One region of the Melaminivora jejuensis genome, then DNA from elsewhere that is predicted to be linked to it. Evidence: predicted binding sites of a transcription regulator. Region 1 holds the regulator's gene; the other holds the start of a gene.
What was found. The regulator sigma-54, encoded in region 1, starts transcription at its own class of promoters, with help from an activator protein. The targets are predictions, from matches to a motif close to TGGCANGNAANCTGCTTT.
Positions count from the first base shown of each region.

Region 1 (7,921 bases):
AGCACGCAGCTGCGCGCTGAAGGGCTCAAGCCCGGCGATGCCGGCTGGCCCGAGGCGGCCTACAACGGCGACTACATCCAGGACATCGCCGATGCCTACCTGGCCGGTGCCACGGTGCGCGCCGACGACCGCGAGTTCACCGCCAGCGGCGACGTGCAGGACTACGAAGGCGTGCGCCAGTTCGCCGTGGCCTATCTGCGCAATGAGCAGGACAAGGACTTGCAGGCCTTCGGGCTGAAGTTCGACCAGTACTACCTGGAGTCCAGCCTGTACGAGCGCGGGCACGTCGAGGACACCGTGCGCCGCCTGGTGGCCAGCGGCCACACCTACGAGCAGGACGGCGCGCTGTGGCTCAGGACGACGGATTTTGGCGACGACAAGGATCGCGTCATGCGCAAGTCCGATGGCAGCTACACCTACTTCCTGCCCGACGTGGCCTACCACATCCAGAAATTCCAGCGTGGCTATGGCCGTGCGGTGAATATCCAGGGCACGGATCACCACGGCACCATCGCCCGCGTGCGCGCCGGCCTGCAGGCGGCGGGCGTGGGCATCCCCCAGGGCTACCCGGACTACGTGCTGCACACCATGGTGCGCGTGGTCAAGGGCGGCGAGGAAGTCAAGATCAGCAAGCGCGCGGGCAGCTACGTCACGCTGCGCGACCTGATCGAGTGGACCAGCCGCGACGCCGTGCGCTTCTTCCTGCTGTCGCGCAAGCCCGATACCGAATACACCTTCGATGTCGATCTGGCGGTGGCGCAGAACAACGACAACCCGGTCTATTACGTGCAATACGCCCATGCGCGCATCTGCTCGGTGCTGCGCGGCTGGCGCGAGGATTGGGACATGGCAGCGCTGCAGGGCGTCGATCTGTCGCCCCTGCAAGGCCCGCAGGCCCAGGCGCTGATGCTGCTGCTGGCCAGATACCCCGAGATGCTCACGGCGGCGGCAGCCGGCAATGCGCCGCACGACGTGACCTTCTACCTGCGCGAGCTGGCCGCCAGCTACCACAGCTACTACGACGCAGAGCGCATCCTGGTCGATGACGAGGGCGTGAAGCTGGCCCGTCTGGCGCTGGTCGCTGCCACCGCACAGGTGCTGCACAATGGCCTGGCAGTGCTGGGCGTGTCGGCCCCGGCGCGCATGTAAGCGGCGAACCCCGTCATGAAACACCAGCAACGCGGCGGCACCATTCTTGGCCTGATCCTGGGCGTCATCCTCGGCTTGGGGGCGGCGCTGGCCGTGGCCGTCTATGTCACCAAGGTACCCGTGCCTTTCCTGACCAAGGCCAGCCCGCGCGCCTCCGAGCAGGACGAGGCCGAGCGCAACAAGAACTGGGATCCCAACGCCCCGCTGTACGGCAAGAACCCGGCGCGGCCAGCATCTGGCGACAGCGCTGCCGGGCCGGCGCAGCCACCAGCCCCGGCCACCCCGGCAGCGCCCGCCGAGTCCGCGTCCAGCCAGCCCGTGGCCCCTGCCGTGGTCGGCAACGTCCCCGATACAGCGGCCCCGCCGGCGCGCAGCGCCGACAGCCGCCCGCAGCCGCCACCCACCTCGGCCGATCCGCTGGGCGACCTGGCCCGGGCGCGCGCCAATGCCGCGCCGGCGCCGGCCCCTGCGTCCAGCAGCGATCCGTTCGACTATTTCGTGCAGGCCGGTGCGTTCCGCACCCAGCAGGACGCCGACGCGCAGCGCGCCAAGCTGGCCATGCTGGGCTGGGAAGCGCGCGTGAGCGAGCGCGAGCAAAGCGGGCGCACGGTGTTTCGCGTGCGCATCGGGCCGTTCGGCAAGCGCGACGATGCCGAGGGACTGAAGCAAAAGCTCGATGGCGCCGGTGTCGATTCGGCCCTGGTGCGCGTGCCGCGCTGAGTGCGCCGCGCCAGTCGCAGCGGACGCACGCTGGAACCTTTCGCCCTGCCGGGCAGTCCATCCTCACCTTTGAATCCCCTTGAATCCATCGGAGGCAGCCGCCCATGAATCGCCGTGAGTTTTCCTCGTCCACCGCTTCGGTGCTCGCCCTGTCCGCCCTGGGACTGCCGCTGGTCATGCCCACGACAGCCCAGGCACAGCAGCAGTTCAAGGAGGGCAAGGAATATGTGCGCCTGTCCAAGGCCGCGCCTGTCGAGGCGCCGGCCGACAGGATCGAGGTCATCGAGTTCTTCTGGTACAGCTGCCCGCACTGCAATACCTTCGAGCCCACCTTCGAAGCCTGGAAGAAGAATGCGCCGCAGAACCTGGCCATCCGCCGCGTGCCGGTGGCCTTCAACGCCAGCTTCGTGCCGCAGCAAAAGCTCTACTACGCGCTGGAGGGCATGGGCAAGCTGCCCGAGCTGCACACCAAGGTCTTTCGCGCCGTCCACGTCGAGCGCCTGCCGCTGAACAAGGACGAGCTGATCTACGAATGGATCGCCAAGCAGGGCGTGGATGCCAAGAAGTTCAAGGAGGTCTATACCTCGTTCACCGTGGCCAACCAGATCCGCAAGGCCACCCAGCTGCAGAACGACTACCAGGTCGAGGGCGTGCCCTCCATGGGCGTGGCCGGGCGCTACTACACCGACGGCACCATGGCCGGCAACATGGACAACGTGCTGCGCGTGGTCGAGCACCTGGTCGGCCAGGCGCGGAAAAAGACATGAGCCACCTCGTCTGGACGGCGGATCTGAACACCGGCATTGCCGAGATCGACCGCCAGCACCAGCGCATCGTCGAGTACATCAATGCGCTGTATGACCAGAAGGACAACCCCGATCGCAGTGTCCTGGCAGCCATCATCCACAACGTGGTGGACTACACCGAGTCGCACTTCGCTTTCGAGGAAGCATTGCTGGAGCAGTCGGGCTACGAGTTCCTGGACTTGCACAAGAAAGTCCATGCGCTGTTCATCCGGCGTGTGTCCCTGATCAAGGGCCGCTTCGATGGCGGCGAGGATGTGGCCGGCGAGTTGCACGACATCCTGTCGCGCTGGCTGTTCAGCCACATCCGTGCCGAAGACCACAACTACAAGGAGCGCGTCAAGGGCTATCTGGCCGGACGCGGCGCGGATGCAGCAGCGGCGCAGACCAAGGCCCAGGCCCTGCAGGCCAGCGATTACGAGCGGTTGCTGCCCGAGTTGAATCAGCGGATGCAGAAAAAAGGCTGGCTGGCACGGCTTTTCTCGCGCTGAGCCGGCTCGCAAAGGGCGCGCCGACGTGCATCGCTACAATCCTTGCAAGAAACGTGCCCCATGCAGATCCGCTCCCTTCACCCCTTCGCCCTGTCCTTGCTTGCCGCCGCGCTGCTGGCTGCGGCACCGCTGGCCAACGCCGAGAAGGCCGACCGCAGCAAGCCCATGAACATCGAGGCCGATGCGCTGCGCCACGACGAGCTGCAGCAAGTCACCGTGTTCACCGGCCACGTGGTCATGACCAAGGGCTCCATCGTGCTGCGCGGCGCGCGCCTGGAAGTGCGCCAGGATGCCAATGGCTACCAAAGCGGCGTCATCACGGCAGATGGCAACCAGCGCGCCTTCTTCCGGCAAAAGCGCGACACCGCCCCGGGGGCGCCCGATGAATACGTCGAGGGCGAGGCCGAGCGCATCGAGTACGACGGGCGTGCCGACGTGGTGCGCCTGATCCGCCGGGGCGAGCTGCGCCGCTACCGCGCCGCCGCCCTCAGCGACGAGCTGACCGGCGCGCGCATCGTCTACAACAACGCCACCGACGTGTTCACCGTCGAGGGCGGAGCGCCGACCGGCAAGGGCAGCAGCGGCGGCACACCGGGCGGGCGCGTGCGCGCCGTGCTGGCGCCGCGCGAGACGGCGCCGGCCAGCCCCGCCCCGGCACCCGCCGCCACACCCGCCCTGCGCCCCAGCCCCGAGCTGGGCGCCGGCAAGCCGTGAGCATGGCGCAGCCGGCGGCAGCGCCCCCGGTCGGCAGTGGCGCCGACGCGGCCAGTTGCCTGCAGGCCCACCACCTGCGCAAGAGCTACGGCGGCCGGCAGGTGGTCAAGGATGTGTCGCTGTCCGTGCAAAAGGGCGAGGTGGTCGGCCTGCTCGGCCCCAATGGCGCCGGCAAGACCACGTCGTTCTACATGATCGTCGGCCTGGTGCGCTGCGATGGCGGCCAGATCGGCATCGACGGCCACGACGTGACCGACATGCCCATCCACCGGCGCTCGCGCCTGGGCCTGTCGTATCTGCCGCAGGAAGCGTCCATCTTCCGCAAGCTCAGCGTGCAGGACAACGTGCGCGCCGTGCTGGAGCTGCAAAAGGACGAGCAGGGCCGGCCCCTGCCACGCGCCGAGATCGAGCAGCGCCTGACCAGCCTGCTGCAGGAGCTGCGCGTGGAGCACCTGCGCGAGTCGCCCGCGCCGGCCCTGTCGGGCGGCGAGCGCCGGCGCGTGGAGATTGCCCGGGCGCTGGCCACCCAGCCGCGCTTCATCCTGCTGGACGAGCCCTTTGCCGGTATCGACCCGATCGCTGTGATCGAGATCCAGCGCATCATCGGTTTTCTGAAGGCGCGCGGCATCGGCGTGCTCATCACCGATCACAACGTGCGCGAGACGCTGGGCATCTGCGACCACGCCTTCATCATCAGCGAGGGCAGCGTGCTGGCACGCGGCACACCCTCCGAGATCGTGGACAACGCCGAAGTGCGCCGGGTATACCTGGGCGAGCACTTTCGCATGTGAGCATGACCTTGCGCCACGCCATGACTGCTGTGCGCCTTGCCCTGCTGCCGATCGTGCCGCTCGCGCCCTGCGGCGGCCTTGCGCGATGAGCCGCCCGGCGCTGTCGCTGCGCGTCTCCCAGCAACTGGCGCTCACGCCGCAGCTGCAGCAGTCCATCCGGCTGCTGCAGCTGTCCACCCTGGAGCTGGCGCAGGAGGTCGAGCAGATGCTGGCCGACAACCCCTTCCTGGAGCACGACGACGAGGCCGAGGCGACTGCCCCGCCCGGGCCAGTTGCCGAGCCCCTGGCTGCGTCCCAGCACGGCAGCGCCGAGGATGGCGCCGACGCCGCCGATGCGCCAAGCACGCCCGAGACCGCCGAGCTGCCCGATGCCCCCGAGCGCCTGGAGTGGGAGGGCGAGGGCGCCGGCGAGAGTGACTGGGGCTTGGACGGCCCGGGCCGCAGCGGCGCCAGCGATGCCGAAGGCGAGTTCGACGCCCTGGAGTTGGCCAGCAGCCACGAATCCCTGGCCGAGCACCTGAGCCGCCAGGCGCTGGCGCTGCACCTGTCGCCCGAGGACGCGGCGGCGCTGGCGCTGCTGATCGGCTCGCTCGATGACGACGGCTATCTGCCGGACTCGCTGCCCGAGCTGGCCGACAGCCTGCTGGCGGGCGACCCCGACCCCGAGCGGCGCGAGGACGTGCTGCACCGCCTGACCGTTGCCCTGGGCTTGCTGCAGAGCCTGGAGCCCGCCGGCGTGGGCGCACGCGACCTGGCCGAGTGCCTGACGCTGCAACTGCGCGAGCGCGAGCGCGAGGGCAGCGCCGAGCCGGCACTGGTGCGCGTGGCCCTGGCCGTGTGCCGCCAGCCGCTGGAGTGGCTGGCGCGGCGCGACGTGCGCCGCCTGGCGCATACCTGCGCGGCCAGCGACGAGCAGACGCGCACCGCCATCGCCCTGATCGCCACCCTGGAGCCGCACCCGGGCCGGCGCTTTGCCGACGTGCGCCGCCTGGTGGTCGTGCCCGACGTGATCGTGCGGCGCAGCGGCAGTGGCACGCAGCAGCGCTTTGCCGTGCAGCTCAACCCCGAGGTCATGCCGCGCCTGCGCGTACACGAGCTGTATGCCGGCGCGCTGCGTGGCCACCGGGGCAGCGAGGGCCATGCCCAGCTGCAGGCGCGGCTGCAGGAGGCGCGCTGGTTCATCAAGAACGTGCAGCAGCGCTTTGACACCATCCTGCGCGTGTCCGACGCCATCGTGCAGCGGCAGAAGAATTTCTTCGTGCATGGCGAGCTGGCCATGCGCCCGCTGGTGCTGCGCGACATCGCCGAAGAGCTGGGCCTGCACGAGTCCACCATCTCGCGCGTGACCACCGCCAAGTACATGGCCACGCCGCAGGGCACCTACGAGCTGAAGTATTTCTTCGGCTCCGGCCTGGGCACGGAGACCGGCGGCAACGCATCGAGCACGGCGGTGCGGGCGCTGATCCGCCAGTTCGTTGCCGCCGAAGACCCGGCCAAGCCCCTGTCGGACAGCAAGATCGCCGATTTGCTCAAGGAGCAGGGCATCGAGTGCGCCCGCCGCACGGTGGCCAAATACCGCGAGGCGCTGAAGATCCCGACAGCCAGCCTGCGCAAGACTCTTTGAACTTTTTTTTCCATGGCCCGCATCGTCTTTGACATCCCCGCGCACTTCGGCTTTGCCACCGAGGTGCAGGTCTATATCAGCCACGTCAACCAGGGCGGGCATCTGGACAACGCCCAGCTGCTCAGCCTGGTGTCGGAGGCGCGCGTGCGCTTTTTCCACGCCCTGGGCTGGCGCGAAGGCCACGTCGGCGGCGCCGCCATCGTGGTCGGCGACATGCTGGCGCAGTACAAGTCCGAGGCCTTCCACGGCGAGACGCTGCGGGTGCAGATGACGCCCGCAGAGTTCAACCGCTACGGCTTCGACCTGGTGTTTTGCATGACCGAAACCGTCAGCGGACGCGAGGTCGCCCGGGGCAAGACCGGCATCGTCTTCATCGACCGCGAGTCGCGCCGGGTCACGCCAATTGCGGCAGACGTGCTGGCGCGGCTGCAGCAATGCTCCCAGCCACAGGTGCCGACCGACCCGCCTCCTGCGGCAGCCTGAACTGGCCGACCACCTGCGTCAGCTCCTGCGCCTGCTGGCGCAGGGACTGGGCGGCGGCGCTGGCCTGCTCGACCAGGGCGGCGTTTTGCTGAGTCGCCTGATCCATCTGCGTGACGGCGCTGCCGACCTCGGCAATGCCCCGGCTTTGCTCCTGGCTGGCGCTGCTGATTTCGGTGACGATGGTGCTGACGCGGGCGATGCTTTGCTCGACCTCCTGCATGGTCTGGCCGGCGTTGTGCACCAGGCGGCTGCCGGCGTCCACCTGCTGCACTGAGGCATCGATCAGGCCCTTGATCTCCCGGGCAGCGGTGGCGGCGCGCTGCGCCAGCGTGCGCACCTCGCCGGCCACCACGGCAAAGCCCCGGCCCTGCTCGCCGGCGCGCGCGGCCTCCACGGCCGCGTTGAGCGCCAGGATGTTGGTCTGGAAGGCAATGCCGTCGATGACCTGGATGATGTCCACGATGCGCCGCGAGGCGCTCTCGATGCCCTCCATGGTCTGCACCACCTGGCGCACCACGCCTGCGCCCTCGCCGGCGACCTGCGAGGCGCTGCCGGCCAGCTCGTGCGCCTGGCGCGCATGGGCGGCGTTCTGTTGCACCGTGGCCGTGAGCTGCTCCATGGCAGCGGCAGTCTCCTGCAGCGAGCCGGCCTGGGCCTCGGTGCGGCCCGACAAGTCCTGGTTGCCGCTGGCGATCTCGCTGGCCGCCACCTGCACCGAGTCCGCCGCCAGGCGGATGCGCAGCAGCACCTGGGCGATCTTGTCGGCAAAGGCATTGAAGGCCTGGCCGATCTGCGCCAGCTCGGGCGGGCCGTCGGTTGCCATGCGCCGCGTCAGGTCGCCCTCGCCCGAGGCGATGTCGCGCAGCGCATCGCGCACGGCCAGCAGGGGGCGCAGCTGCTGGCTGACCATGGCGACCATCAGCAGCGCCGACAGCAGCACCACCACCACCGTGGTGCCGGCGGCGATCTGCCCCAGCCGGGCAAGGGCCGACAGGGCCTGGGCCTGATCCGCCGCCACGGCCAGCACCCAGGGCGTGCCCTGCACCTGGGCGGCGTAGAGCAGCTGCGTGCGCCCGTCCAGCTCCAGCAGGGCGTGGCCGCCGCCCGCAGCCAGGCGCTGCAGGCCCTCCAGGCTCAGCGATGCCT
Region 1 is NZ_JACWIJ010000002.1:2,638,575-2,646,495, reverse strand. Features, by position in the region: gene argS (arginine--tRNA ligase) at 1-1,149, shown strand, start outside; gene IDM45_RS12455 (SPOR domain-containing protein) at 1,165-1,869, shown strand; gene IDM45_RS12450 (thiol:disulfide interchange protein DsbA/DsbL) at 1,974-2,636, shown strand; gene IDM45_RS12445 (bacteriohemerythrin) at 2,633-3,163, shown strand; gene lptA (lipopolysaccharide transport periplasmic protein LptA) at 3,224-3,877, shown strand; gene lptB (LPS export ABC transporter ATP-binding protein) at 3,880-4,668, shown strand; gene IDM45_RS12430 (RNA polymerase factor sigma-54) at 4,754-6,292, shown strand; gene IDM45_RS12425 (acyl-CoA thioesterase) at 6,305-6,775, shown strand; gene IDM45_RS12420 (methyl-accepting chemotaxis protein) at 6,687-7,921, opposite strand, start outside.

Region 2 (7,921 bases), 260 kb from region 1:
ACTCGTCGCCCGAGGAGCCATGCACCAGCAGCACCTTGCCGGTCTTTTGATCCTTGATGATGAAGGGCGCGCCGGTCATGGTGTAGCCGACCTTGTGGTCGCCGAACTTCTCGTTCCAGACCACCTTGCCGGTGTTGCGATCCAGCGCCACGATGCGCGCGTCCAGTGTGCCGAAATAGACCTTGTCGCCGTAGATGGCGGGGCCGCGGTTGACCACGTCGCAGCACGGGCGGATGTCCTCGGGCAGGCGGTGCTCATACGTCCACAGGCGCTTGCCGCTGCGCGCGTCCAGCGCCACGAAGCGCGAGTACGAGGCGGTCACGTACATCACGCCGTCGTGGATCAGCGCCTGGGCCTCCTGGCCGCGCTGCTTCTCGCCACCGAAGGAGTAGCTCCACACGGGCACCAGGCCGGCGACGTTGGCGGTATTGAGCGCCTTGGCCGGGCTGTAGCGCTGCGCCGTCAGGCCCAGTCCGTAGCTGAGCACGTCGCCGGTGGTCTTGTGGTCGTTGGCGATGTCCTCCCAGCTCACCGGCTTGACGTTGGCGGCCTGTGCCGGCAGTGCGAAAGCGGCGGACAGGGCGACGAACAATGCGCTCAGGCCCAGGCGCATGGGGCGTGTGGAATCAGGGGTCATGATGAGGTGCTCCTTGTGTTGTATCGGACGGGGTGCCCGGCCTGTCCTGAGCAAGAGGCGTGCCACCGGTGCCGCTGGCGTCCTGGCGCTGTTGCTGCTGGCCTGGCGGGGGATTGGCGTGGCCGCAGCGGCGCTGGCCCGCCGGGCCGTGGGCCAGGCGTTCAAATGTGGAGCGCCCGGGCGGGCGCGGATTGCTCAGTTCCGGAGCAGCCGCCGCGCCCCGGCCCTGCGGCCTTCAGCGCATCCGCCGCAATGCGCCGTCGCGCAGCACGAGCTGATGGTGCGCGGTGGCCGCCACGTGCAGCACGGCCAGCGCCAGCAGCGCCCAGGCCGACCAGTGATGCACGCCGGCCATCAGCGCTTTGGCAGCATCCCAGCGCCCGCTCCACTGCGGCAAGAGCAGGCCGTAGAAGCGGATCGGGTAGCCCGAGAAGACCGAGCCCAGAAAGCCCGCCAGTGGCACCAGCAGCATCAGTGCGTACAGCAGCCGGTGCGCGCCGCTGGCCAAGCGCTGGCGCGCTGCGCCCTGAGCCAGGGGCGGCACGCGCGGGCGCAGCAGCGCCCAGGCCAGGCGCAGCAGCACCAGCAGGCCCAGCACCATGCCCAGCGACTTGTGCTGGTTGAACCACCAGGCGCGCACGCCGCTGCCGTCCTTGGGCAGGCCGGTCATCCAGATGCCCAGGGCGAGCTGGGCCAGCAGCAGCGCGGCCATCAGCCAGTGCAGCACAACGGAGAGACGGTCGTAGCGGGTGTCTTGCATGGCAAATCCTTTCCGGGTGGGGTGGCCCGGGCGGATCGGCCGGGTCAGTCGAGCAGGTCGGGCGGCAGCAGGTTTTTCTTGCGATAGATGGTGTTGCGCGACACCCCCAGCGCCTTGGCTGCCGCCGAGACGTTGCCCCGGTGCTGGCGCAACATCTGTGCCATGGCCTGCAGCGTCACGTCCTGCAGGCTCTGGCCGTCCTCGGCAGGGTCATCGGGCCAGGCGCTGGTGGGCGGGGTGCCCACGGCTGGCACCAGGGCAGCGTCGGTCGTCCCCAGCGCCAGGCGCACGGTGGGCGACGGCGCCTGGGGCGGGCGCAGCTCGTCGAAGAAGTCGTCGGGCAGGTGCTCCATGCGGATGGTGCAGTCCTCATCGACCATGGCGCAGGCAGTGCGCAGCAGGTTGTGCAACTGGCGCACGTTGCCCGGCCAGTGGTAGTGCGACAGCAGTTCCATGACGCCGGGGTCGATGCGCACCCTGGTGCAGTTCTCGCACAGGGTTTTCAGCACCTTGCGTGCCACGGCCTCGAAGTCGCTGCGCTCGCGCAGCGCCGGCAGGCGCACTACCAGGCCGTTGAGGCGGTAGTACAGGTCTTCGCGGAATTCGCCCCGGGCGATCAGCTCCTTGAGGTTCTTGTGCGTGGCGCTGATGACCTTGACATCGACCTCGATCTCCTTGCCTGCGCCCAGCGGGCTGATGCGCCGCTCCTGCAGCACGCGCAGCAGCCGCGCCTGCAGGTGGCGCGGCATGTCGCCGATCTCGTCGAGAAACAGCGTGCCGCCGTGGGCCTGCTGGATCTTGCCCATGGCGCCCTTTTTGCGCGCGCCGGTGAAGGCGCCTTCCTCGTAGCCGAACAGCTCGGCCTCGATCAGCGTGTCGGGGATGGAGGCGCAGTTGACGGCGACGAAGGGCTGGCGCGCGCGCGCCGAATCGTGGTGGAAGGCCTGCGCCAGCAAGTCCTTGCCGGTGCCGGTCTCGCCCAGGATCATGACCGGGATGTCGCGGTCGATCACCTTGCGCAGCTTGGCGATGACGCCGGCGAGTTGCTCGTCGCCCGTATCCAGGTACTGCAGCGACGACAGATGGGGCCGGCGCGCTGGCGGGGCGGTACGCGGCGGTGCCGGCGGGGCGGCCTCGGCGCTGCTGGCGATGGGCGCGACCAGCGGCGCCGCCCACGGCCCGGCGGGGCGGATCTCGGTGCGGCACCACACATTCACGCCGTTGTGCAGGCACAACTGGCGCGGCGCCGGGCTGGGGCCGGCGAACAGCTCGAACAGCGCCGACATGGGCAGGTCGAACAGCGAGGAAAAGGTGTGCGCCTGCAGCGCGTTGACCGACAGCCCGAACTGGAATTGCGCGCTGCGGTTGGCCGAGATGAAGCGCCCCTCGGGCGTGAACACGGCGATGCCCTCGACCAGCGTGCCCAGGAACTCCGGGCGCGAGTGGAAGTGCAGCCGCACGGCCTTGGGAAAGCTGGCGGCGAACATCTGGTTTTCGATCATCTGCGCCGACATGCGCACCAGCGCCAGCGTGTGCTGGTGGTAGCTGCGGTGGTCGCCGCTGACATCCAGTGCGCCGATGAGCTGGCCTTGTGGGGCAAAGATCGGCGCGCATGAGCACGTCAGGCTCTGGTTGGCCTGCATGTAGTGCTGCGCGCCGTGTACCGTGATGGCCTCCTGCTCGGTCAGGGCGGTGCCGATGGCATTGGTGCCGCGCGTCTGCTCAGACCAGTCGATGCCCGGCAGCAGCGCCACGCTGGAGGCTTTTTCCAGGAAGTCGCTGTCGCCCTTGGAGTGCAGCACCAGGCCCTGCGCCGAGGTCAGCACGACCATGCTGTGGGTGTTGGCGATCTGCTCGTACAGCGTCTCCATGATGGGCACGGCGTGCTGGAACAGGAAGCGGTTTTCTTCCAGCGCAGCACTCAGCTCGCCCCGGCTGACGCGCGTGTAGTCGGGCTTTTCGTCCAGCGTGACGCCATAGGACTGTGAGCGCGAATGCGCCTTGTCGATCAGGGGGCTGTCCTGCGGCGGGCCATCGGAGCGCTCCAGAGGGTGGTTGTGCATGTCGTCTCCTGTTGCCAAGGCTTTGGCTTGTGGTCTTGTGCCGCTGCTGCGGCGCGGGCATGTGCGGTTTTGTAGCAAGAAACGCGCCGACTGTCTCGCAGGCGACAAAGTGCTCCAGCGTGCAACACCTGCGGTGTATCTGGCGGGCACTGGACAGCCGGCGCGCGGCGCTGGCCTGCGGGAGTGGCCCGCATATTGCTTGGCAAGGCCATCCCCTTTCAAACACTGATCCAGGAGACGCCCATGCCCCGATTCTTTCCGCCTCGCCTTGCACGCAGCTTGCTGCTGTGCGCCGCTGCCGCCTGCCTGAGTACGGCGGCGCTGGCGCACGGTGATGTCGTGCCCCAGGCTGTTGACACGTCCTCGCTGCCCCAGCTCGGCGCCAAGTGGCTGGAGGCCAACCCCTACAGCAGCGGCGAGGGGCACAAGGAGGCGCTGCGCATCGGCAGCTCGGCCTACAACCAAAACTGCGCGCGCTGCCACGGCCTGGAGGCAGTGTCGGGCGGCATTGCGCCGGATTTGCGCAAGTTCGACGAGGAATGCTCCGGCTACGCCGACGCTGCCAAGAAAAAGGTTTGTTTCCAGGAAATGGACGACTACTACGCTGGCACCGTGCGCCGGGGCCGCACGCGCGACGGGCGCGTCTATATGCCGCCCTTTGAGGGCACGTTGAGCCAGGAGGCCGTCTGGGCCATCCGCACCTATCTGGAGGAGCGCCGCGAGCAGCAGTGAACCTGGCGCCGGTCGCTGGCTGCCGGCAAGGTGCATCGGCCCGGCGCAGTGATGCGCCGGGCCGTTGTTGCTGGAGCGGTTGTGCCACTGCCGATGCGAGTGGCTATTGCAATTGGCTATTGGCCGCCTGGCTCACCCAGGCGGCGGCTCTGCGAGATGGCATAGGGCGCCGAGCGGGCCGCCAGCATGGGATCAGCCGAGGCCACCACGCCGCGCGGCAGCACCAGCGGCACGAAGGTCAGCGCCGTGCAGGGGCCGGCGCCTGCGCTGTCGGCGGAGACGGAGGTGATCTTCAGGCGCCCCAGGTTGACCTTGCGCCGTCCGGCGGGCAGCGGCACCACGGGGCTGTCGATGCGGTCGCCGGCTTCGGCCAGCTCCAGGTTGAAGTCGAAGGCCACCTGGCCCTGGCGCACGCGCTCGCGCAGGTCGGCAAACAGAAAGTCGCCGCCACGGGCCTTGGCCTGGGCCTCGTCCAGGCCCTGTACGCCGCCCACCGGCTCGAACAGCCACTTGCCCCAGGTGGTCTGCCCTTGCGCGTTGACGAAGCCAAAGCCGTGGACGCCCCAGTAGTTGATGCTGGCGAAGCTGGCCGGCACGGGCTGGGCCGCCAGGTACTTGCCTTGCAGCAGCACCTCGGGGTTGGCATCGGCAAAGGCCTTGGCGCGTGCCGCATCGGGCTTGCCGGTGGCCGGGTTGGGCTGCAGCGATGCCAGCCGCCCCAGGAACTGCGCCGGCGTGGCCGCGCCAAAGACCGGGCTGGAGATGTTGCCCATCTGCCACTGCTCGCCTGCCGGCAGGTCGAACTGCAGCGCCATGTTGCGCTGGCTGCGGGTGTTGTCGGGCGCCTTGGGGTTGGCGCCGACCACGGAAAAGCGCGCCAGCACCGGCACTGGCTGGCCGCTGAAGGCCGAGGCGCTCGACAGCGCCCTGGCCTGGGCGCTGCCGATGAATTCGCCAGCGGCGCAAATGCCCTTGGCGCCCGAGCGGCGCTGGCCGGCGAACTTGCCGGTGGTGGCTTCGAGCTGGTTGACCAGCGCTGCCGGGTCGGTGGTATCGGCAGCGGCGCCGCTGCCGGTCTGGGCGCAGCCGGCGAGCAGTGCTGCTGCGGCGGCCAGGGGCAGGCGCCAGCGCCAGGCGAGATGATGGTTCATGTTGTGGTCTCCTCAGTGGTTTGTTTTACAAGAAAAACGCCTCCAGCCCTTGCTGGACAAGCGTTGGCAGCTATCAAATCAATATTGATGCCCGGCCCGGGGCCATTCGCGATCCTTGAAGGCTGTGCGCTGTGCGCCGGCACTTGCACCACCCTGGACGCACCACCGCCCGCAGGTGCGCCAGCGGCTGATTCGCCGCAGCGCCTTGAGAAGGTGCAAGGGCTGGCCCTCAGAGCGTGTTTACGCTCTCAGAACTGGTGCGTCAGATTCAGCCCGACCATCCACTGGCGCCCCGGCGCGCCCTCGTAGTAGCGGCCATTGCCTTCGTTGACGATGACCGAGCCGACGTAGCGCCGGTCGGCCAGGTTGTCGATGCGGGCAAAGGTGTCGAGCTTCCAGGCGCCCAGGTGCAGGGTGTGGCCGGCGCTGGCGGCCAGCACAGCGTAGGACGGCGCCAGCACACTGTTGCTGTCGTTGGCGGCGATGCTGCCGACGTGGCGCCAGTCCAGCCCGAAGCGCCAGGCGCTGTCCGGGCGCCAGTCCAGCGCCAGCGCAGCCTGGCGCTGCGCCGTGCCGGCAATGCGCCGGCCCGCTGGCACGCACACGCCCTTGGCATCGCAAAAGCCCGCGCGCAGCTTGGCGTCCAGCACGGTCAGCGCGGCATCCAGGCGCAGCGTGCGCGTCAGCCACAGCCCGGCGCCCAGCTCCAGGCCCTGGCGCCGCGTGCGTCCAGCGTTCTGGTAGGAGGTGCGCCCGCCGGCGTTTTCCGCCGGCACGATCTCGTTGCTGGTGCGCGTGTGGAACAGCGCCGCCGACCAGTCGCCGCGCAGGCCGTCGCCCGCCAGGCGCTGGCGCAGGCCGATCTCGGCGCTGGTCGAGGTGGCCGGCTGCAGGCCGAAGTTCAGCCCCGGCAGGCCTGCCGGACGGTAGGAAATCTCGTTGAACGTGGGCGTCTCCAGGCCGCCGCCGATGGAGGCGTACCACTGCGTGCGGGCATCCCAGGCGTGCTGCAGCGACAGCACCGGCAGCAGGCGGCGGTAGCGCGCCTCGCCGCTGTCGTCGCCGTTGCCCGGAGCGATGTAGTGGTCGCGCGACTTGAAGCGCACCCGGCTCCAGCGCACGCCGGCGTCCAGTTGCCACTGCGGCGCGAAGGCCCAGCTGGCCTGCGCGTAGGGGTCGAGGTTGCTCAGGGTGTTGCGCTCGTCGCGGCGCAGCGCGCCCTTGATGCCCAGCAGCTCGCCGGCGTGGTTGTTGTAGCCCTGGCGGTCTTCCTGCACCACGTTGGCTGCCAGGCCCACGATCACGCCGACTTCGCCGGTCTGCGGCTGGGCGTTGTGCGCCCAGCGCAAGTCCAGGCCGCCGTAGTCGCGCCCCATGTCGATCACGCCGCCGGCGCTGGTGGGCGGCTTTTGCGCCGCCACCGGGATGGATTGGTACTGCGTGATGCGCCGGCTGCCGCCATAGACCATGGCGCGCACGGCAGTGCCGCCGCCGAGCTGGCGCTCGTAGGTCAGGCCGGTCTGCGTCTGGCGCATGGACTTGCGCATGTTGAACTGCAGCGGCCCGGCGGCGGTGCTGCGCGGGTCGAGTTGCCACTCCTGCGGGGTCAGGCCGCCGGCGTCCTGCGCGTCGATGTTGACGTGGTTGGCGACCACGGTGAGCTGGCTGTCGGCCCCGGGGCTGGTGTCCAGCCGGGCATTGAACAGGTTCTTGTCGGCGCCGCTGTGGACGCGCCAGCCGTCGGTCAGGAAGCGGCTGGCGCTGACCACGTAGCCCACGCCGCCAGCTTCGCCCTGGGCCTTGAGGCCCAGGCGCTTCTGGCCATTGCTGCCGACGGCAAAGCTGCCCTGCACGCTGGGCTGGCCTTGGCCGCGCTCGGTGTAGGCGTTGATGACACCACCCGAGGCGTTGCCGTACAGCGCCGAGTACGGCCCGCGCAGCACCTCGATGCGCTCCAGCGCGGACAGGTCGATGTGGTTGGTCTGGCCCTGGCCGTCCGGCATGGTGGCCGGCAGGCCATCGACGAAGACCTGGATGCCGCGCACGCCAAAGGTGGAGCGCGCGCCGTGCCCGCGGATGGACAGCTGCAAGTCCTGCGCGTAGTTCTGGCGGTTTTGCAGCAGCAGGCCGGGCGTGCCGGCCAGGGCCTCGGACAGGTTGACCTGCCACTGGCGATCCTGCAGGCGCTCGCCATCGAGCACCGTGACCGAAGCCGGCGTGTGCTCGGCAGACGACTGCAGCAAGGTGCTGCGGATGGTGATGTCGGGCAGCGTGCCGGTCGCCGCTGCTGCCGGTGCGGAGCTGGACTGCGCCAGCGCTGCCTGGGCCAGCAGCAGTGCGGCGGCCAATGCGCTGGCCTTGAGCGGCCAGCCAGCCACGGGGCAGGGCGGTTGGGTGTGCATGGGCATCCTTTGCAAGCGATGAGAGGCGGACAGGGCAGACGGAAAAAGCCGGGCCTCAGCCGCCTGTGCTGAGTGCCCGGCCCTGGCGATCCGGCCCCGAAGCAGGGCCGGATGCGCCCGCTCCAGCCTCAGAAGAAGCCCAGTGCCTGGGGGTTGTAGCTCACCAGCAGGTTCTT
Region 2 is NZ_JACWIJ010000002.1:2,377,249-2,385,169, reverse strand. Features, by position in the region: gene IDM45_RS11260 (methanol/ethanol family PQQ-dependent dehydrogenase) at 1-637, opposite strand, end outside; gene IDM45_RS11255 (cytochrome b) at 873-1,397, opposite strand; gene IDM45_RS11250 (sigma-54-dependent Fis family transcriptional regulator) at 1,442-3,460, opposite strand; gene pedF (cytochrome c-550 PedF) at 3,704-4,192, shown strand; gene IDM45_RS11240 (catalase family peroxidase) at 4,309-5,343, opposite strand; gene IDM45_RS11235 (TonB-dependent receptor) at 5,592-7,745, opposite strand; gene exaC (acetaldehyde dehydrogenase ExaC) at 7,874-7,921, opposite strand, start outside.
Region 2: the regulator sigma-54 is predicted to act here: its motif matches at 3,645-3,662, upstream of pedF (cytochrome c-550 PedF).